Linked DNA regions of Xanthobacter dioxanivorans. The protein of the gene in region 2 binds, or shares a complex with, the protein of the main gene of each other region. Links are inferred from orthologs where the notes say so. Each region holds a gene or a part of one and is shown on either strand. Other genes may lie near its edges. The genes, in order: EZH22_RS06865 and dapF.

What was found.
Region 1: the proteins of dapF (region 2) and EZH22_RS06865 are in contact, whole or in part, in a solved structure (PDB 5YGU), measured with the Escherichia coli proteins. The link is inferred for Xanthobacter dioxanivorans from one-to-one orthologs.

What each region holds. Positions count from the first base shown.
Region 1 is NZ_CP063362.1:1,428,643-1,438,894, reverse strand. Bases 2,455-5,219 are described here. They hold EZH22_RS06865 (RNA pyrophosphohydrolase), read right to left. Parts: upstream 4,208-5,219; coding sequence 3,701-4,207; downstream 2,455-3,700. Other genes in these bases: rpmA (50S ribosomal protein L27), read right to left, coding at 5,147-5,219; EZH22_RS06860 (GNAT family N-acetyltransferase), read right to left, coding at 4,372-5,001; EZH22_RS06870 (outer membrane protein), read right to left, coding at 2,455-3,146. In the rest of the region: EZH22_RS06885 (HupE/UreJ family protein), read left to right, coding at 1-713; EZH22_RS06880 (HupE/UreJ family protein), read left to right, coding at 757-1,380; EZH22_RS06875 (HupE/UreJ family protein), read left to right, coding at 1,377-2,033; more of EZH22_RS06870, read right to left, coding at 2,379-2,454; more of rpmA, read right to left, coding at 5,220-5,419; rplU (50S ribosomal protein L21), read right to left, coding at 5,441-5,815; ATP-dependent helicase HrpB, read left to right, coding at 6,017-8,491; EZH22_RS06840 (acyl-CoA thioesterase), read right to left, coding at 8,501-8,899; EZH22_RS06835 (linear amide C-N hydrolase), read left to right, coding at 9,212-10,252. UniProt on the Escherichia coli protein: Master regulator of 5'-end-dependent mRNA decay.
Region 2 is NZ_CP063362.1:2,887,361-2,897,762, forward strand. The notes cover bases 1,532-4,446. They hold dapF (diaminopimelate epimerase), read left to right. Parts: upstream 1,532-2,517; coding sequence 2,518-3,375; downstream 3,376-4,446. Other genes in these bases: EZH22_RS13540 (GyrI-like domain-containing protein), read right to left, coding at 1,555-2,283; mtaB (tRNA (N(6)-L-threonylcarbamoyladenosine(37)-C(2))-methylthiotransferase MtaB), read left to right, coding at 3,375-4,446. In the rest of the region: EZH22_RS13535 (DUF3300 domain-containing protein), read right to left, coding at 1-1,449; more of mtaB, read left to right, coding at 4,447-4,688; signal recognition particle-docking protein FtsY, read left to right, coding at 4,714-5,973; EZH22_RS13560 (SAM-dependent methyltransferase), read right to left, coding at 5,993-6,847; EZH22_RS13565 (glycosyltransferase family 4 protein), read right to left, coding at 6,844-7,884; EZH22_RS13570 (6-pyruvoyl trahydropterin synthase family protein), read right to left, coding at 7,903-8,334; EZH22_RS13575 (zinc-dependent alcohol dehydrogenase), read right to left, coding at 8,365-9,333; glucans biosynthesis glucosyltransferase MdoH, read left to right, coding at 9,422-10,402. UniProt on the Escherichia coli protein: Involved in the succinylase branch of the L-lysine biosynthesis and in the biosynthesis of the pentapeptide incorporated in the peptidoglycan moiety. Catalyzes the stereoinversion of LL-2,6-diaminopimelate (L,L-DAP) to meso-diaminopimelate (meso-DAP).

The DNA.
Region 1 (10,252 bases), 1.5 Mb from region 2 along the record:
AGCTGAGCTTCCAGGGCCTCGGCAGCCGGCAGTCGGTGGCCACCATCCGGGTGATCCCCCACGAGGGGCCGATGGAGGTCTATACGGTGAGCGCCGCCAAGCCCACCGTCACCGCCGCGCGTGATCCGGGCACCGACATGGCGGTCTGGCGCGATCTGGCCGAGACCTACACCAATCTCGGCATCGACCACATCCTGCGCGGCATCGACCATCTCCTGTTCGTGCTCGGCCTGATCTGGCTGGTGAAGGGCGGCTGGAAGCTGGTGAAGACCATCACCGCCTTCACCGTCGGCCACAGCCTGTCGCTCGCCGCCGCCACCTTCGGCTGGGTCGGCGTGCCGGAGCGGCCGCTGAATGCCGCCATCGCGCTCTCCATCGTGTTCGTCGGCGTGGAGATCGTGAAGCTGCAGCGCGGCGAGGCGGGACTGACCGCGCGGCATCCCTGGAGCGTGGCGTTCGCGTTCGGCCTCCTGCACGGGCTCGGCTTCGCCACCGCGCTCACCGCCCTCGGCATTCCCCAGGCGACGCTGCCCATCGCGCTCTTCTTCTTCAACGTGGGCGTGGAGATCGGCCAGCTCACCTTCGTCATGGCGGTGCTGGCCCTGCTTTGGGCCCACCGCCAGGCGCAGGCGCTGCTGCCGCGCTGGGGCGCCGCCATCCCCGCCTACGTGATCGGCTCCGTCGCCTCGTTCTGGTTCCTCACCCGCATCTGACCCGGGCGCCGAGGGGCGCCGCAACCGATCAAGGAAGGCCGCCATGAAACACCTCGTCCCCAGCGCCCGCGTGCTCCTCTGCGGTGCGCTGGCCGGCCTCTTCGCCGCCGTCCCGCTGGCGCCCGCTTTCGCCCATACCGGCAGCGGCGTGGCCCTCGGCCTCGTCAGCGGCTTCCTCCACCCGCTCACCGGCGCCGATCACCTGGTGGCCATGGTGGCGGTGGGGCTTTGGGGGGCGCAGCTCGGCAACCCGGCGATCTGGGTCCTGCCGGTCACCTTTCCCCTGGTGATGGCGGTGGGCGGCGTCCTCGGCCTGCTCGGCGTGCCGCTGCCGTTCGTCGAGCCAGTGATCGCCCTGTCGGGCATCGCCCTCGGCGTCATGGTGGCGCTCGCCGCGCGGCCACCCCTGTGGGTCGCGGCGGTGATGGTGGGCGTGTTCGCGGTCTTCCATGGCTATGCCCACGGCCGCGAGCTGCCCGATGCGGCGGACGCGGTGGCCTTCGCCGCCGGCTTCGTCGCCGCCACCGGCCTGCTGCATCTCACCGGCATCCTGATCGGCGTGCTGGTGCGCTGGGAGGCCGGGGCCCGGGCGGTGCGCGCCTGCGGCGCCGCCATCGGCTGCGTGGGCCTCTATTTCCTCCTCGGCGCCGTCGGGATCATCGCATGAAGGCCCGCTTGACGCGCTGGATCCACTTGTCCGCCGCCGGGGCCGCGCTCGCCTGCGCGCCTACGGCGGCGCACGCGCATCTGGTGGAGACGCGGCTCGGCGATTTCTACAGCGGTGCCCTGCATCCCCTCACCGATCTCCAGCAGGTGCTGCCATGGATCGCCCTCGCGGTGCTGGCCGCCTTCCAGGGGGCGCAGCGCGCGCGCTGGGTCATCCTGGCGTTTCCCCTCGCCCTGCTCGCCGGCGGACTTCTCTCGCTGGTGCTGCCGCAGCCGGCGTTCGGCCCGGCCCTCGGCCTCGCGCTGGTGGCGGCGACCGGGCTCGCCGTGGCGGCGGCGCTGCGCGTTCCGCTTCCGGTTCTCCTCGGCACGGCCGGAATCATGGGCCTGCTGCACGGCGACCAGAATGGCGCGGCCATGGCCGCGAGCACCGACCGCGTGCTGTTTCTCGCCGGAGTGATGGCGTCAGGCTATGTGGTGATGACGCTCGCGACGGGCGCCGCCCTTGCCTTCCTGCGCGGCGGCGGACGGGGCGATGACGTGCCCTCCACCGGATCCTGGCGCCCCATCGCCCTGCGGGCCGGCGGAAGCTGGGTCGCGGCCGTGGGCATCATGGTGCTCGGACTGCATCTGGTGACGCCCGGCGCGAGCTGACCGCCGGGCGCTCCGCAGGCGGGACCCGCCTGCGATCCGTTCTTCACCTCCCCCTTGGCCCGCCGCGCCCGTCGACCTTTCCCGTCGCGCTGCGCCGTCGGCCGGCCGATGCGGTGATCGTCGCCCCCGCATCATCCCGCCCCTTGCCGGCGTCCCGCCCGGCCGGTGTAAGCCCGAAGGGGCCGGTGGTGCGTCCGCTTCCGTCCGCGTGAGAAGACCGCAAATGGAAAGAGCCCCGGCGATGCCGGGGCTCTCCAGACAGGGCCCTCCAAACAGGGCGTTCCAGGCGGACCCTGCCGGCGGGTCCGCGCCTGTCGCGCGAACCCGCCGGCAGTGATGGCGTTCTCAGAAGCGATAGTTGATGCCGGCCTTCACCAGCTGGACGTTCTGGTCGACCGTCGCCTGGTAGGGATTGATGAAGGTGTTGGGCGTGAAGTTGAAGGTCACCTGGTTGCTGCCCAGGTCGATGTAATTGTATTCCACCTTCGCCGACCAGTTGTTGAAGAAGGCCCACTCGACACCGGCGCCCACGGTCCAGCCCCAGCGGGTGGAATCGGTGGTGGCGCTGTAGCTGAAGGCGGGGAAGGCGAGGTCGGTGTTGCCGGCGGTGTGCGAGGTGGTGGCCCAGGCAGCGCCGCCCTTGGCGTAGAGCAGGATGCGGTCGAAGGCGACGCCCAGGCGGCCGGTGATGGTGCCGAGCGCGTCGATCTTCGAGGAGCAGGCATCGTTGCTCTGGATGCAGCTCGGCGCGACGCCGTTGAAGTAGGAGCCGGAGCCGGAAATGTCGGCCCACGCCGCGTCCGCCTCGACACCGAGGACGATGTTGGAAATCTGCCAGTTGTAGCCGATCTGGCCGCCGACGAAGCCGCCGTCGAGGCTGAACTCGGCATCTGCCACGCTGAGGGTCGTCGGGTTCAGCGGATCGACGGAATTGCTGAAGTCGTTCTGCGCCCAGCCATAGCCGGCCTGGGCGCCGACGTAGAAGCCGGTCCAGCTGAAGACCGGCGCCACCGGCGCCTTGGTCACCGGCTTGGACGCCAGGTCGGCCGCCTGGGCGGCGCCGCCGGCGATCAGCGCGGCGAGAATGTTTGTAACCAGCAGCGACGCGCGCATGTAAAGCTCCCCACCCCCGAATGAAACAGGATGGCTGGTCATAACGCAGGTCGCTGTCAATAACTGTCTCCCTACGGCAACAGTCAGAGGTGTCCGGACTGTCATACCACAGACAAAATAGTCGGGTATGATGCAGATATTCTGGACATCATGTGGCGTTTGACGCGGTAGTCCGGATATTGGTGGGGGTGCGACTCGAAGTTTCTGTCACAATTGATTTATAAACTTCGTATTTTCCGAATATTTTGCGCGTTCTTGTGGTGAGCTCCATCCCGCGGGGTGGTTTTCACGGTCCGAGCGGGATGTAATCCGCCACCGTTCTCTTCCGTGATCCGGAGTCTTCTGTGCCGCGGCGGCGGCTCAATCCGGGCAGGTCTGCACCGCGTCGCCGCACAGGTCGATGAGGCGCATGCCGCCGGGCCGGACGCAGGCGTTGCCGGCGGCGGCAGGGTGTCCATCCATCTGGAGCCGGAACATCCGCCCACCCCGCGCAGGGGTCCTTATTCCCGCGCCGCGCCCGGGTCGTCGAAGCCTCCTCGCCCCCGGCGCGGAGTTCAGCTCTCGGAGAACCGGCGGAAGCCGCGCACCACCTCGGCATAGACGTTGCGCTTGAAGGGGATGACGAGCTCGGTCACCTTGTCGAGGCTTTCCCAGCGCCAGTCCATGAATTCCGGCTTGTGGGCGCCGCCGCCGGGCCGCGAGATGTTGATCTCGGCGTCGACGCCGGTGAAGCGGAAGGCGAACCATTTCTGCGTCTGGCCGCGATACTTGCCCTTCCAGGCCTCGCCCGCAATGCGGCCGGGCAGGTCGTAGGTGAGCCAGTCCTCGATCTCGCCGAGCCTGGTCACCGAGCGGATGGAGGTCTCCTCGTAGAGCTCGCGCAGGGCGGCGTCGAACGGCTCCTCGCCCTTGTCGATGCCGCCCTGGGGCAACTGCCAGGAATGGGTCGCGTCCACATGCTCCGGCCCGCCGATGCGGCGCCCGAGGAAGACCTTGCCCGCGCCGTTGAACACGGCGAGGCCGACGCAGGGACGGTAGGGGGCATCTTGGTGCTTGCTCATCGGCGCCATCCGGACGGGTGATGTGTCTTTTCCGTGATGGCCCGCGCGGCAGCGCCGCGCAAGCTTTCGTCTCCCCGCGGCAGCGCCGCGCAAGCTCCCGTCAAGGCCAGGCCGGCCGCCGCGCAGGCGCCTCGGTGGGCCGCGCGGTGGCGTGCAGTTGCCTCTCAGTGGGCCGCGCGGTGGCGCGGTAGCGCGGTGGAGCCCCAGGCCCGGATGGAGGCCCAGGTGCGCCGGTCGAGCTGGAACCGGTCCACCGGCACCGAGGCGCCGAGCGCCTTCACGCGGGTGAGGCCGACGCCCGACCACTGGAAGCCGCACTTCTCCAGCACCCGCCGCGAGCCCGGATTGACCACGCGCGCCGAGCCGACGAGGAGCGAAAGGTCGGTCTCGGAGAAGGCGTAGTCGATGACGGCGCGCACCGCCTCGGTGGCCAGGCCCCGGCCCCAGAACGGCTCGCCGATCCAGTAGCCGATCTCGGGCGCCGGTTCCGGCGGGCGGCGGCCGAAGCTCACCATGCCGGCAAAGGCGTGGGCGCCCTCGGCCTTGGCGAACAGGGCGAAGGTGGCGGATTGCGGGGTCGCCGCCAGCGTCTCGACGAAGGCGTGGGCGTCGGACGGCTTGTAGGGAAAGGGCAGGTTCGCGGTCATCTCCGCGATCTTGCGGTTGTTGGCGAGCTCCGCGACAGCGGCAACGTCCTCGAGGCGCGGCGCGCGGAGCACGAGCCGGTCGGTTTCGAGGACGGGGATACAGCTCTCCGCCAGGGTTGCTCCGGACGGCGTCTCACACAGGGTCATGGCGGGCTCCTCGAGGCACAGACAAACGAAAACCGGGGAGAGGTGTCCCATCTCCCCGGTTCGTGTCTGAGCTTGAGGTTCGGCCCGCTCAGGCGCCCACCGGTTCGACGAGACCGGCGGGATCCTGCATTTCAGGTCTCGCCGTTTATTCAGCCGCCTCGGCGGCGGTCGGAAGCACCGATACGTAGGTGCGGTCGTTAGCTTTGGTCCGGAAGGCGACTTTGCCTTCGACGAGGGCGAAGAGGGTATGGTCCTTGCCCATGCCCACATTCGTGCCGGGATGCCACTTGGTGCCGCGCTGGCGCACGATGATGTTGCCGGCGATGACGTCCTGGCCGCCGAAGCGCTTCACGCCGAGACGGCGACCATCGGAATCGCGACCGTTGCGAGACGAGCCGCCTGCCTTTTTATGAGCCATTGTTGCTCTCCTCGTTCTCGATCAGGCGTCGGCAGCGGCTGCGGGAGCCGGCGCACGCTGGGTCTTCGGTTCAGCCTTGACGCTCTCGCCGAGGCCGGAAATCTCGGTGATGCGCACGACGGTGAGGTCGGCGCGGAAGCCCCGCTTGCGGCGCGAATTCTGCCGGCGGCGCTTCTTGAAGGCGATCACCTTGTCGCCGCGGGTCTGCTCGACGATCTCGCCGGTGACGGTGGCGCCGTCCACGTGGGGCGTGCCGATGGCGACGGTGGCGCCGCCCAGCATCAGCACCGGGAAGGTGAAGATGGAGCCGACCTCGGCGTCGAGGTGGTCGATGGTGATTTCATCAGCCGCGGCAACGCGATACTGCTTGCCGTTTGCCTTGATGACCGCGAACATCTTGTCTCGCTTTCGTGTTCCGCCGCGCCTCGAAGGGCGGGCTTCTTCCGGTCGGGAATGGGAATGCGGGCACGAGGGCCCGCGCGAAGTGGGTCCGATACACCATGGGGCCCTGAAAAGTCAATGCGCCTGCCGCATTCGGCGGGCCCTCGCCACCGGCGCATTGCCTGCCGGCCCGCCGCCATTCTAAAGCCCTCGGCCATGTTCGACACCCCTCTGCCCATCGATGCCGTCCTCGGCGACCTTCAGGCGACGCTGCGCGCCACCGCCTGCGCCGTGCTCGTGGCGCCGCCGGGCGCGGGCAAGACCACGCGGGTGCCGCTGGCCCTGCTGAACGAGCCGTGGGAGGCCGGCGGGCGCATCCTGGTGCTGGAGCCGCGCCGCCTCGCCGCCCGCGCTGCCGCCCGTCGCATGGCGCAGAGCCTCGGCGAGCGGGTCGGCGAAACGGTTGGCTTCCGCACCCGGCTCGGCTCGGAGGTCTCGCGCCGCACCCGCATCGAGGTGGTCACCGAGGGCATCTTCACCCGCATGGTGCTGGACGATCCCGAGCTTTCGGGTGTCGCCGCCGTGCTGTTCGACGAGTTCCACGAGCGCAGCCTTGATGCCGACCTCGGCCTCGCTTTGGCTCTCGACGCCCAGCGCGGGCTGCGCGAGGACCTGCGGCTCCTGGCCATGTCCGCGACGCTGGACGGCGCCCGCGTCGCCGCGTTGATGGGCACAGGCGCCCCGGCGCCGGTGATCGAGAGCGAGGGCCGCGCCTTCCCGGTGGAGACGGCCTATCTCGGCCGGGATCCGCGCATGCCCGTCGACCGGCAGATGGCCGATGCCATCCTGCGCGCGCTGCGGCAGGAGACCGGGTCGGTCCTCGCCTTCCTCCCCGGCGCGGCGGAGATCAGGCGCACGGAAAATCTTCTCGCCGAGGCGGTGCGCGATCCCGCCGTCGACGTGGTCGCCCTTTACGGCGCGCTGGAGGCCGCCGAGCAGGACCGCGCGGTCCTGCCGGCCCCGACGGGCCGGCGCAAGGTGGTGCTTTCCACCTCCATCGCCGAGACCTCGCTGACCATCGAGGGCGTGCGGGTGGTGGTGGATTGCGGCCTTGCCCGCGTGCCGCGCTTCGAGCCGGACGTGGGCCTGACGCGGCTGGAGACCGTGCGCGTCTCCCGCGCCGCCGCCGACCAGCGCCGGGGCCGCGCCGGCCGCACCGAGGCGGGGGTGTGCTACCGCCTGTGGAGCGAGGGCGAGACCCTGAGCCTCAAGCCCTTCGCCACGCCCGAGATCCTCGCCGCCGACCTGACCGGGCTGGTGCTGGACCTCGCCCGGGTGGGGGTGCGCGACCCGGCGGCTCTGCCGTTCCTTGATCCGCCGCCGGTCCCCGCCGTCGCCGAGGCAAAGGCGCTGCTGCGCCTGCTGGACGCCCTCGACGCCGACGGGGCCGTCACCCCCCTCGGCCGCCGCATGGCGCGCCTGCCTCTGCCGCCGCGCCTCGCCCACATGGTGGCGGTGGGCGCCGACGCCGGCGCGGGGCACCTTTCGGCGGAGATCGCGGCGCTGTTGTCCGAGCGCGGTCTCGGCGGCGACGGCGTGGACCTCGTCCACCGCCTCGACGGCTTCCGCCGCGACCGCTCCCGCCGGGCCGAGGAAGCCCGCCGGCTCGTCGCCCGCTGGGCCGAGATGGCCGGCGGGCGGGACGGGGCGGGGGGCCGGCGGCCCTCGGCGGCCGCGCTGCTGGCCCTGGCCTTTCCCGACCGGGTGGCGAAGGGGCGGGGCGACGGCACGCGCTTTCTGCTTGCCAACGGTCGCGGCGCGGTGATGGACCCGGCGGCGGCGCTGGCCCGCGCGCCCTTCCTCGCCGTGGCCGAGGTGGGCGGCCGGGCGGAGGCGGCGCGCATCGGCCTCGCCGCCGCCTTGTCCCTGGACGAGGTGGAGACGCTGTTTGCCGCCGGCATCACCGCCGGCACCGAGATCGCCTTCGATTTGGACGCGGCGGCCGTGCGCGGGCGGACGGTGCGCCGGCTGAAGGCGCTGGTTCTGTCCGCCGCGCCCTGCCCGGTGCCGGCCAACGGGGATACCGCGCGGGTGCTGGCGGAGGGGATCGCCGGCCTCGGCCTCGATCGCCTGCCGCTGAGCGCGGCCACGCGGCAATGGCGCGAGCGGGTGCAGTTCCTGCGTGCCGCCGAGGGGGAGCCGTGGCCGGACCTGTCGGATGCCGCGCTGGCTTCCACCGCCGGCGACTGGCTCGCTCCTTTTATCGAGGGGCGGACCAGCTTGTCCGAGGTCACGCCGGCCGAGGTGGCGAACGCGCTCCACGCGCGCCTTCCCTATGACCTCGCCGCCCGGCTGGAGGCGGAGGCGCCCACCCATTTCACCGCGCCCACGGGCTCGCGCCTGCCCATCGACTATGGGGCGGAAGGCGGGCCGCAGGTGAGCGTGCGGGTGCAGGAATTGTTCGGCCTCACCGCCCACCCGGCCATTGCCGGCGGGCGGGTGCCGCTGACGCTCGCCTTGCTGTCGCCGGCCCACCGGCCGATCCAGGTGACGAAGGACCTGCCGCAATTCTGGCGCGGCTCGTGGCGGGACGTGCGCACCGAGATGCGCGGGCGCTATCCCCGGCACCCCTGGCCGGAAGACCCGGCCGTCGCCCCGCCCACCACGCGGGCCAAGCCGCGCGGCACCTGAGCGCCCCCGTCAGGCCTCTTCCGGGGGGATGGGACGCGGGCGGCCGTCCTCGTCGATGGCGACGAAGGTGAAGACGGCTTCCGTCACCTTGGTGGTCTCCTCGCTGGCGCGGGCGCGACGCCAGGCCTCCACCTCGATGCGCATGGAGGTGCGCCCGAGCTTCACCACCTTGCCGAACAGGCTCACCTCGTCGCCCACCGCCACCGGGGACAGGAAGCTCATGGCCTCCACCGCCACCGTGGCCGCCCGCCCGCGGGAGCGCCGCGCCGCCACGTTGCCGGCGGCTAGGTCCATCTGCGACATGAGCCAGCCGCCGAAGATGTCGCCGTTGGGATTGGTGTCGGCCGGCATGGCGATGGTGCGGATGACCGGAATGCCATCCGGCATGTTCGACTCTTTGTCGTGCATCCATTTCTCCAGGCACCTGAGGCGCGACGTTGGCGACGTTCCAGACTGGAAATAGCAAAATTTTCCCGGCGCGCCGCCAAATTTGATCCATCTCAGAGAATCGCCGGGGAGGGGATGCTTATCTCCGCTCGTCCATGTCTTTTCGGGGCAGACAGGGCATGGATGACCGGCTCCGCCTTGCTGTGTGGGCGGAGCCGGTATCTCCCTTTCCCGGCCCATCGGGCGGCCGGATATGATGAGCGGCCGTTGCATCGGAGTTCGCTCATGCCGAAATCCCGCTCTTCCCGACCCGTCCCTCCGAACGCGCCCGGCATGTCGAGGCATCGCCTCCCGAAGCCGCGCGTCACGGGCGTAGCGCGCCGCGCGATGGCGCTGGCGGCGACCGCGCTCTATCTCGCGGGCGTCGGCGCGCCTCTGGCGCAGGCCTGCACCCGCGCCGTCTATCTCGGCTCGGCCGGGGTGGTGGTCACCGGCCGCTCCATGGACTGGTCGGAGGACATGCGCACCAATTTGTGGGTCTTCCCCGCCGGGATCGCGCGCACCGGCGCGGCCGGGGCCAACACGCCGAAATGGGTTTCCCGATACGGCAGCCTGATCGCCTCGGGTTACGACGTGGGCACCGCCGACGGCATGAACGAGAAGGGCCTCGTCGCCAACCTGCTCTACCTGGCAGAATCCGAATATCCCAAGCCGGAAGGCCGCCCGGCGCTCTCCATGAGCCTGTGGGCGCAATACGTGCTCGACAACTTCGCCAGCGTGAGCGAGGCGGTGGAGGCGCTCTCGAAGGAGCCGTTCGTGGTGGTGACGGCGGTGCTGCCGAACGGGCGGGCGGCCCAGCTCCACCTCGCCATTTCCGATGCGTCCGGCGACAGCGCCATCTTCGAGTATCTGGGCGGCAAGCTGGTGATCCACCACGGCCGCCAATACCAGGTGATGACCAATTCGCCGTCCTACGACCAGCAGCTTGCCCTCAATTCCTACTGGGAGCAGATCGGCGGCACGGTGTTCCTGCCCGGCACCTTCCGGGCAGCGGACCGCTTCGCCCGCGTCAGCTTCCTCATCAAGGCCCTGCCCGCCAAGGCGGAGCCGGCCATCATCACTGCCGTGCCCGACCAGACCTACGACAACCAGGCGGTGGGCTCCGTCGCCAGCGTCATGCGCGCGGTGAGCGTGCCGCTGGGCTTCATCGAGCCCGGCTCGCCCAACATCGCCTCCACCATCTGGCGCACGGTGAGCGACCAGAAGAACCGCACCTACTTCTTCGATTCCGCCACCAGCCCCAACACCTTCTGGGTGCCGCTGTCAGATCTCGACCTGAAGCCCGGCGCGCCGGTGAAGAAGCTCACCCTCACC
Region 2 (10,402 bases):
CTGCTGCGCGCGGTTGCGCACGTTCTGGCCACTGGGGCGCTGGACGTTCGGGCGGTTCTGCCCGGCGCCGGGACGCTGGGCATTCGGCCGATTGCCGGTCGCCGGGCGGTCGACGTTCGGCCGGTTCACGTTGGGCCGATTGCCAGCGCCGGGCCGGTCGCCGGGCAGATTCGGCCGGTCGGGCCGCACGCTGCCAGGACCACCAGGACCTCCGGGACCTCCGGGCAAACCGGGGCCGCCGGGACCGCCTGGGCGACCCGGGCCGCCAGGACCACCGGGGCCGCCAGGACCGCCAGGACCACCAGGACGACCGGGAAGGCCGGGACCACCGGGGCCGCCGGGACGGCCGGGACCACCAATACCGCCGGGACCGCCGGGAAGTCCGGGGCGACCGGGACCGCCGATGCCCCCAGGGCCGCCGGGAAATCCGGGGCCGCCGGGACCACCGGGGCGACCGGGACCGCCGGGAAGTCCGGGACGACCCGGGCCGCCGATGCCACCGGGACCGCCAGGGCCGCCGGGACCACCCGGACCGCCGGGGCGGCCGGGACGCCACGGGCCAGGCCCCCAGGCCGGCGGGCGACCGCCCCAGCCGGGACCCCAATGGGGCGGCCGGTTCCAGCGCGGCGGCACGACCCACACCGAGTTCCAGCCGCGGTTGTTCCAGCCCCAGTTGTTGTTCCAGGCCGAGCCCACGAGCACGGCGGTGCCGAACAGCAGGGCCCCGGTGGCGAAGGTGGTGAAGGCGGAGGAGCTGTCGTAGACGGGGACGTAGATCCGCTCGGGGTTGGCCGGCGCGATATAGATGGTGCGCTGGCCGCCCTCCTCGCGGGTGGTGACCACCTGCTGCGGCGTGGACTTCAGGTTGCCGACGCTCTGCGCCTTGGCGCGCAGCATCTGGATGGTGGTGGAGACATCCTGCGGCTGGGTGGAGAAGGCGAGGCCGAGGGATTCGGACCATTCCATGTGATCATGGAGCTGGCGGATCACGTCCGGAAAGCGCACGAGCGCCTTCACCGAGGAATCCCAGTCCCTGGCGTCCACCTGCGCGAAGTTCCGCGCCTGAACCAGGCGCGGATTGGCCTCGATCCAGTTATAGGCGTCCACGATCTGCTCGGGGAACAGCGTGGCCGGGAACAGGATGGCCAGCAGCGGGTCGGGATAGAGGGCCACCGGACCCAGGATGTATTCCAGGTCGCTGAGCGAATAGGTGGGGCCGGTCGCCTGCGCCGCGTCCGGAACGGGCGGGACCTGTGCCGGCTGTGCGCCGGGGGGCGGCGGCTGGTCGGGCGCGACCTGAGGGGCTCCCTGGGCCGGCGGATCGGCCGGTGGCGTCTGCGCCAGCACCGGATAGACCGCCGTGGACCATCCGAACACGGCCGCCACGGCCACGCGGGACCAGTTTCCCGCGCGTCCCTTGACGCATGTCGCTACTGTGAAACCTGCCATTCGGCCCTCCTACCCCTGCGTCACGCCCCTGAGCGCATTGCAGACAAAGACATTTTTAGCGCCGTTGCGGCGCACGTCGTTGATACTCGGACGCTCTTGTGGACTTCATTGAACCGGAACCAGGATGTCGATCTCCAGCGCTTCCGGCTTGGCGGTGAGGAGGTCGGAGCGATACTGCTCGATATAGAGCTCGTTCTGCTCAACGTTCTTCTCGTCCAGATAGTTCGCAATCTGCTCGTAGGTATTGTCCATGTCGGCGAATGAGCCGGCGTGGCTGAACTTCAGCACCTTGCCGGCGAACGATCCGCCTATCTTCATACCGCCCTGCGGCTTTTCCGTGGTGGTACCAGAGAAGGGAAGCTGCACTTCGTACTCGAAGCCGAGGTCGTCGCTCGAGGAATAGACCACGAAGGCGTCGCCGGACCGCGCCAGGCCCAGGCGCTTCAGCTCCTTGTCCGCCTGCTGCAGGCTGGTGACGAGCCTGTCATAGGCCTCCTCCCAGCTCGCGTGGCCGGAAAGCGTCAGCACCGGCACCGGGGAGAGGGTGATTTCCTGCGGTGCAAGCGATCGGCCGGACGGCGAGACGGGCACGGTCTCCACCGGTTTCGGATCGATGGGCGAGGTGCCCGGCGCGGGCGCCGACGGTCCCGGTGCCGGAGCCACGTCGGGGGTTGCCGGCGTCGCCGCGCCCTGGGCGCGGAGGGGAAGCGTTCCGGCACCCAGGAGCCCCGCGCCCATCAGCGCCGCCGCCAGAACAGAGGCCTGAAGAGGCGCGACGCGTGCGCGCGTGCCCGCCGGTCCGGTCTTCGTTCTTCTCCAACGCAACCCGAGCATGTCCAGTTCTCCTCACTGCCGAAGCAGGGATGGCTGTTTCTAGCATGATCCAACGCCCTGACGAGACGGCGCTTTGCGGGCGGTCCCGCGGTTGCAACCGGGCTTGATTGCGACGGCTTTGCGGCGCCCGTGGCGGCCCGGCGTGCCGGGGGTGGCGCCGGCGGCGGATCGGGGCCATATAGGGCCTTCAATCCTGCGCCTTGCCGAACCTGAGCCTCATCGAAGACCTGCGCCGTGAACCCGCTCGCCCATCGCCCATTCGTGAAGATGAACGGCCTCGGCAACGAGATCCTCGTGCTGGACCTGCGCGCCGATCCGGTGGATGTGCCGCCGGCTGCGGCGCGGGCGTTGGCGCGTCCCTCGGTCCTGCCGTTCGACCAGGCGATGGTGCTCTATCCGCCCCGGCGGGCCGGGACGGCCGCCTTCGTGCGCATCCTCAATTCCGACGGCTCCTATTCCGCGGCCTGTGGCAACGGCACGCGCTGCATCGCCGCGCTGGAGGCGCAGGCGACCGGCGCGCCGCACGTGCTGTTCGAGAGCGAGGCCGGCCTCCTCGACTGCGCGGTGCGCGCCGACGGGCAGGTGCGGGTGGACATGGGTGCGCCGCGCTTCGCCTGGACCGAAATCCCCCTCTCGCGCGACGTGGGCGACACCGCCGCGGTGCTTGTGCCGGGCTTCGAGCAACTGGGGCCGGCGAGCCTCGTCAGCATGGGCAATCCCCATGCCGTCTTCTTCGTGCCCGACGCGGACAGGGTGGACGTGGAGGGTCTCGGCGCTGCGCTGGAGCATCATCCGCTGTTTCCCGAGCGGGCCAACATCTCGTTTGCCAGCCTCACCGCGCCGGATCGCGTCCGGCTGCATGTGTGGGAACGCGGCGCCGGGCGCACCCGCGCCTGCGGCACCGCCGCCTGCGCCGCCGCGGTGTCCGCCGCGCGCACCGGCCGCGCCGGCCGCGCCACCACGGTGACCCTGCCGGGCGGCGACCTGGAGATCGTCTGGCGCGAGGGCGATTCCCACGTGCTCATGACCGGGCCGGTGGCGCACGAATTCTCCGGCACCCTCACCCCCGCCATGCTCGAGGATGTCGCCTGATGCCCCTTGCGGCGGAATGCGGCGAGGACGCGGGCGACGCGGTGCGCGTCGTCAGCTTCGGCTGCCGGCTCAATGCCCTGGAAGGCGACGGCATCGCCCGCGCGGCGGCCGCCGCGGGCCTCGCCGACGCCCGCGTGGTCGACATGCTCGTGGTCAACACCTGCGCGGTGACGGCGGAGGCGGTGCGCCAGGCGCGCCAGGCCATCCGGCGGGCGCGGCGGGAGGATCCGGCGCGGCGCATCGTCGTCACCGGCTGCGCGGCGCAGACCGATCCGGAGGCCTTCGCCCGCATGGACGAAGTGGACCTGGTGCTGGGCAATGCGGCCAAGACCGATCCCGGCACCTGGGCCGGGGCTCGGGCGGCGCTGGCCTTCGGCATCCCGGACGAACAGAAGGTGCAGGTGCAGGACATGGCGGCGGTGCGCGCCGCGACGCCCCACCTTGCCGACCGCTTCGACGGGCATACCCGCGCCTTCGTGGAGGTGCAGAACGGCTGCGACCACCGCTGCACCTTCTGCATCATCCCCTTCGGCCGCGGCCCCTCTCGCAGCGTGCCCATGGGCGCGGTGGTGGAGCATGTGCGCCGGCTGGTGGAAAACGGCCACCGCGAGGCCGTGCTCACCGGCGTCGACCTCACCGCCTATGGCGCCGACCTGCCGGGCACCCCCACCCTCGGCCGGCTGGTGCGCGCGGTGCTCAAGGGCGTGCCGGAGCTGGCGCGCCTGCGCCTGTCCTCCATCGACGCGGTGGAGGCCGACGACGTGCTCATGCGGGCGCTTGCCGAGGAAGAGCGGCTGATGCCGCATCTGCACCTGTCCTTCCAGTCGGGCGACGACCTGATCCTCAAGCGCATGAAGCGCCGTCATACCCGCGCTGAGGCCCTCGCCTTCGTCGCGGCCCTGCGGCGGGCGCGTCCGGACGTGGTGCTGGGGGCGGATATGATCGCCGGCTTTCCCACCGAGACCGAGGTGCAGGCGCGCGCCACCCGCGCCTTCGCGGAGGAAGCGGGCCTCGCCTTCCTGCACGTCTTCCCCTTCTCCGCCCGCCCCGGCACCCCGGCGGCCCGGATGCCGCTTCTGCCCCCGCCGGTGGTGGCCGAGCGGGCGCTGCGGCTGCGCGAGACCGCATCCGCCCTGCTGCGGCGGCACCTGGGAGCGCAGGTCGGCCGGCGCCGGACGGTGCTGGTGGAGGCCGGAGGGCGCGGCCACACCGAGCATTTCACCCCCGTGCGGCTCGCCCGGCCGACCGAGCGCGGGAGCCTCGCGGAGCTGCGCATCGCCGGACATGACGGCGTGCGGCTGATCGCGGCATGACCCTTTCCAGGAGCGGCAGCCAGCCATGAGCCACGAGGATCCCAAGGACCCGAGCAGGAAGAAGGGCGGCTTCTGGGGCTGGCTGAAGGGTGGCGCCGAAGAGCCCGCCAAGGCGCCAGCGGCCGAGGAGCCCGCCACGTCTGCGCCATCCGCGCCCCCGGCCGAGGAGCCGCCTGCCCCGCCGGCGGAAGTCGCCGAGGCGCCCATGCCGGTGGAGCCGGATGCGATCCCCGTGGTGGAACCGGAAGCGCCGGTCCCGCCGGAGCCTGTGTTTGTCCCCGAGGCCGTGGTCGAGCCCGAACCGCCGCCTTCACCCGAGCCGGAGCGCCCTTCCGGTTCGGAGCCGACCGCGCCGGCCCCGACTCCGGCCAGGGGATTCTGGAGCCGCCTTGCTTCGGGTCTCGCCCGCACCGCGTCCAGCCTCGGACAGGGCATCACCGACCTCGTCAGCAAGCGCAAGCTCGACGCCGAGACCCTGGAGGAGCTGGAGGACGTGCTCATCCGCGCCGACCTCGGCGTCGCGACCGCCGCCCGCATCGTCGAGGCGGTGGGCAAGGGCCGGCACGACAAGATGATCGCGCCCGAGGAGGTGAAGGGCCTCATCGCCGCCGAAGTGGAGGCGATCCTCGCCCCCGTGGCGCGGCCCCTGATGGTGGATGCCGCGCACAAGCCGTTCGTGGTGCTCATGGTGGGCGTCAACGGCTCGGGCAAGACCACCACCATCGGCAAGCTCGCCGCCCAATGGGTGGGGGAGGGGAAGAAGGTGGTGCTCGCCGCCGGCGACACCTTCCGCGCCGCCGCCATCGAGCAGCTCAAGGTGTGGGGCCAGCGCACCGGCGCCACCGTCATCGCCCGCGAGCAGGGGGCGGACGCGGCGGGCGTCGCCCACGACGCGGTGACCCAGGCGCGGGAGGAGGGGGCAGACATCCTCCTGGTGGATACCGCCGGGCGCCTGCAGAACCGTGCCGAGCTCATGGCCGAGCTGGAGAAGGTGGTGCGCGTCATCCGGAAGCTGGAGCCCGGCGCGCCTCACGCGGTGCTGCTCGTGCTCGACGCCACGGTGGGGCAGAACGCGCTGTCCCAGGTGGAGGCCTTCACCCGCATCGCCGGGGTGACCGGGCTGGTCATGACCAAGCTCGACGGCACGGCCCGCGGCGGCATCCTCGTCGCCATCGCGGCAAAGCATTCCCTGCCCATCCACCTCATCGGCGTGGGCGAGGGGGCGGACGACCTCCAGCCCTTCGCCGCCCGCGACTTCGCCCGCGCCATCGCCGGGCTGGAGTGAGCTTCTCGCCCCGGCCGTCCTAACCCCGGGGCGTCGCCATGAGGTCCACGTGGCCGATGGTGCAGGCATCCGCCTCGGCCGCATGGCGCGCCCAGTCCCCGGCCGTCGCCTCGTCCACCCCGCCGCTTTCCACGGCGGCCCGCGCCGTGCCGTCGGCGAGCGTCGTGATGAGGGCCCGCTCGGACGGTCCCAGCCGCCACGGGCTGTCGGCGACCCGCACCGCATAGCCGGCCTCGGCCAGCGCCGCGCCGAGCCAGCGCGCCGCATCGGCGCCGGCCGCCGGCCCGAAGCCCTTGTCCGTGCCCTGATGCGCGCGAAACCCGGCGGCGATGGCCGCGTCCGCCGGGTGGGGTGGCATCCAGGCGTCGCGTCCGTCGCAGGTCAAGGCGGCGTGAAGGAGGATGCCGCTCCCCGCGAAGGCCTTGGCGAAGCGGGCGCACCACGCCCCCGACACGAGGTCGAAGAAGGCGGACGCGGTCACCAGATGCGGCCCGAAGCCGCGCGCCGCGGCGGGATCGGCGGCAAGGTCGGCGATGGCGAAATCCACCCGGATCTCGCGCGGGCCAATGCGCAGGACGAGCCCGTCCTCCTCTTCGCGCGCCGCATCGGCGAAGGCCGCGAGGCGGGCACGGGCAGCCTGTGCCAGCCCTGCATCGTGGTCGAGCAGCGTCCAGTGCTGGCGGATCCCGAGGCGCGGGGCGAGGGCGCGCAGGTTCGAGCCGGTGCCGGCCCCGAGATCGACGATGCGCTGCACCTCCAGGCCGGCGAGCCGGCGCGCCAGCTCGTCCTCCAGCGCCGCGCTGCGGGCCGCATGGTCCGCCGCCTCGCGCAAGGCGAGCCAATCGTCGGAGAATGTGGCGGCGGGCGGGCTCATGTCGCCACCTTCGTGAGGACGCCGGCGATGATGCGGGCCGTATCCTGCCAGGAGGGCAGGGCCTGCCCGGCGGTGAACGCGCCATCGGCGAGCCGGCGGCGCAGCGCCCTGTCCCCGATCAGCCGGCGCAATGCGGCGGCCAGCGCGGCGGCGTCGTCCGGCGGCACCTTGAGGCCGGCGCCATCCGGCACCGTCTCGCCCGCCGCGCCGCCGGTGGTGCAGACCACCGGCAGGCCGCGCCGCATGGCTTCCGCCAACACCATGCCGTAGCCCTCGTAGAAGGCGGGATGCACCATGATGTCCGCCGCTGCGTAGGCGGCATCGAGTTGCGCCGTATCAAGCTGCCCGGCGAGCCGCACGCGGCCGCCGGGCATGGCGGCGACGCGGCCGGCGATGCGCGCGGCGGTGCCGGGATCGAGGTCCGGCGTGCCGACGATGGTCAGGGTGAAATCCAGGTCGCCCAGCCGTTCGACCGCGTCGAGGAGCACGTCGTAGCCCTTGCGCGGCGTCAGCGATCCCACCGCAATGAGTCGCGGCGGCGCGCCGTCCGCCGGCACCCGCGCCGCCGGCTCGGTGCCCGGCAGGGCAAGGGTCATGCGCTCCGGGGTGACGCCATAGCGCGCGATCAGCATGCGCCACGTCTCGGGGCTGATGGCGATGACGGCGTCGACGATGGCGAGCACCGCCTGTTCGCTTGCATGGAGCGCATGCGCCGCCGCCCGGTCGAGCCCCGTTTCCAGCGCCAGCGGGTGGTGCACCAGCGCCACCGTGCGCCGGCCGAGGCGCTTCAGCCGCTCCGCCGGCAGCACCGAGAGCGCGAGGCCGTCGCCGAGCAGCAGCGTATCTGGCGGCGTGGCGGCGAGCCGTGCGAGCGCTGCTTCCATCTCTCCCGCCGAGGGCGTGGGAAACGCGCCGTCGAGGCGCAGCGGCGCGATGTCGAGGCCCGCCGCGCCGAGCTCGCGGATCATCCGGCGGTCATAGGCGTAGCCGCCGGTGGGCGTCTCGATGTCGCCGGGATGGACGAAGGCAACGCGCATTCAGCCTCGCATTCGATCTCAGGAGATCAGTTGCAGCGACGCCGCGTCGGCGCCGAGGTCCGCCTCGTACCAGGCGCGGGCCACGTGGGATTCGTGCAGGGTCACCCGGATGCGGGCGAGGCCATCGCTGCCGGCGCCCAGCGTACCGGCGCGCGCGGCTTCCGCCATCCGGTCGAAGACGTGGCGGCAGAGCACCTCGGTGGTGGTGTTGCGGCCGGCGAAGGCGGGCAGGTCGTCGAGGTTGCGGTAGTTGAGCGGGCCGAGCACGCCCTTGAGCGCCTCATGGGCGCGGCCGATATCCACCACCACCCCCTCCACCGTCAGCTCCGCGCGGAAGAAGGCCACGTCCACCACGAAGGTGGCGCCGTGCAGGGCCTGGGCGGGGCCGAACAGGGCGCCCTTGAAGCTGTGGGCGATCATGATGTGGTCCCGCACTTCCACCGCATACATGCGCGCTTCCCCTCTGCCGTTGGTCCGGCGCTATGTGTAGCGCACGACGGTGGCGATGCCTGCCGCCCCGTCGCAGAGAATACGCGGCAGGGCCTGTGGCAGATCGTCGAAGGCGACTTCCTCGGTGATGAGCGCGTCGAGGCGCGGGTCGGCGAGGAGGTCGAGGGCCTTGGCGAGCCGGCGCCGGTGGCTCCAGCGCGGTCGGCGGGAGGGGCTCACCTGCCCCACCTGCGAGGAGAGGATCGCAAGCCGCCGGTGGTGGAAGGCGCCGCCGAGCCCGATCTCCACCGCCCTGTCGCCGTACCAGCTCATTTCCACGAGGCGGCCTTCCTCGCCGCAGCAGCCCAGCGCCGTGGCGAGGCCCGCCCCGGTGCCGGAGGTGTGGAACACGATGTCGGCATCGAGCGCCTTCGGCCCCGCCGGCGCGAAGGCGGCGCCGAAGGCGGTGGCGAGCGGGGCGCGGCGGGCGTCGGGGTCGATGGCGGTGACCTCGGCCCCCGGCAGGCGGGCGGCGAGGTAGGCCACGAGCAGGCCGACGAGCCCGGTTCCCACCACCGCGATGCGGTCGCCGGGGCCGGCGCCGGCATCCCAGAGCGCGTTCAGCGCCGTCTCCATGTTGGCGGCGAGGGTCGCCCGGCGGGCGGGAACGCCATCGGGCACCGGCACCAGCGCGTCGGCGGGGAGGCGGAAGCGGTCCTGATGCGGGGCAAGGGCGAACACCGTGCGGCCCAGAAGCTCCGCCGGGCCCTCCTCCACGCGGCCGACCGCGCTGTAGCCGTATTTCACCGGGAAGGGGAAATCGCCGTCCTGCAAGGGCGCGCGCATGCGGTCGCGGTGGATCGGGTCGGCGAGCCCCCGGAAGACAAGGCGCTCGGTGCCGCGGCTGATGCCGCTCCACAAGCTCTCGATGCGCGCATGGCCGGCGGCGGCGTCCGGCAGCGGCGCGGTGCGCAGGGCACAGCTGCCCGGGCCGACGTACCAGAGTGCGCGCGCGGTCATGGGGCATTTTGACGCATCGGTGGCTGCCATGCCTGCGCTTTCGTATAGCCACGGGGAATGCCGCTGCGGGCGGCGAAGGGAGCTATGCATGTCTTCGCGGTCCGGTCCAATCCCCCGGCGGCTTCCTGCGGATGCCTTTACCCCCGCTCTCCTCCAGCCCATGGGCGCGCTGCGCCGGCGGCGGCTGTTCATGCTCGCCGCCAATGGCGTCACCCTGGCCCTGCTTCTGGCGGGCATGGGGGTGCTCGGCGCCGCCGGGGGCTTCACCGTGGTGGATGGCGCGCTGGCGCTGTGCGCCCTCGCCATCACGCCGTGGAACACCATCGGCTTCTGGAACGCGCTCGTCGGGCTGCGCCTCGCCCATGGCGGCCGGCGCGGGCTGGAAGCGGCCGCCCCCTTCCCCGGGTCGCCGGAGCCGGGTGGCCCGGTGACCCAGCGGACCGCCGTTCTCATGACCCTGCGCAACGAGGACCCCGTCCGCGCTCTGGCCCGTCTCAAGGCCGTGAAAGCGGACCTCGATGCCAGCGGGCAGGGGGGCGCGTTCGATTTCCATGTCCTCAGCGATACCTCCCGGCCCGAGATCGCCGCCGCCGAGGAGGAGGCCGTGGCCGCCTGGAAGGCACAGGAGGGCGCGGCGCGCATCTTCTACCGCCGGCGGGCGCAGAATACCGACTTCAAGGCCGGCAACATCCGCGACTTCTGCCTTGCCGCCGGCGAGCGCTACGACTTCATGCTGCCGCTGGACGCCGACAGCCTGATGGGGGCCGGCACCATCCTGCACATGGTGCGCCTCATGGCCGCCCACCCGCGGCTGGGCATCCTGCAGAGCCTCGTGGTGGGTCTGCCGGCGCAGAGCGCGTTCGCCCGCATCTTCCAGTTCGGCATGCGCCACGGCATGCGCTGCTACACGCTCGGCGCCAGCTGGTGGACGGCGGATTGCGGCCCCTTCTGGGGCCACAATGCCCTGATCCGTATCGCCCCGTTCCGCGACGCCTGCCACCTGCCGGCCCTGCCGGGCATCCCGCCGCTGGGCGGGCCGATCCTCTCCCACGACCAGGTGGAGGCGGCG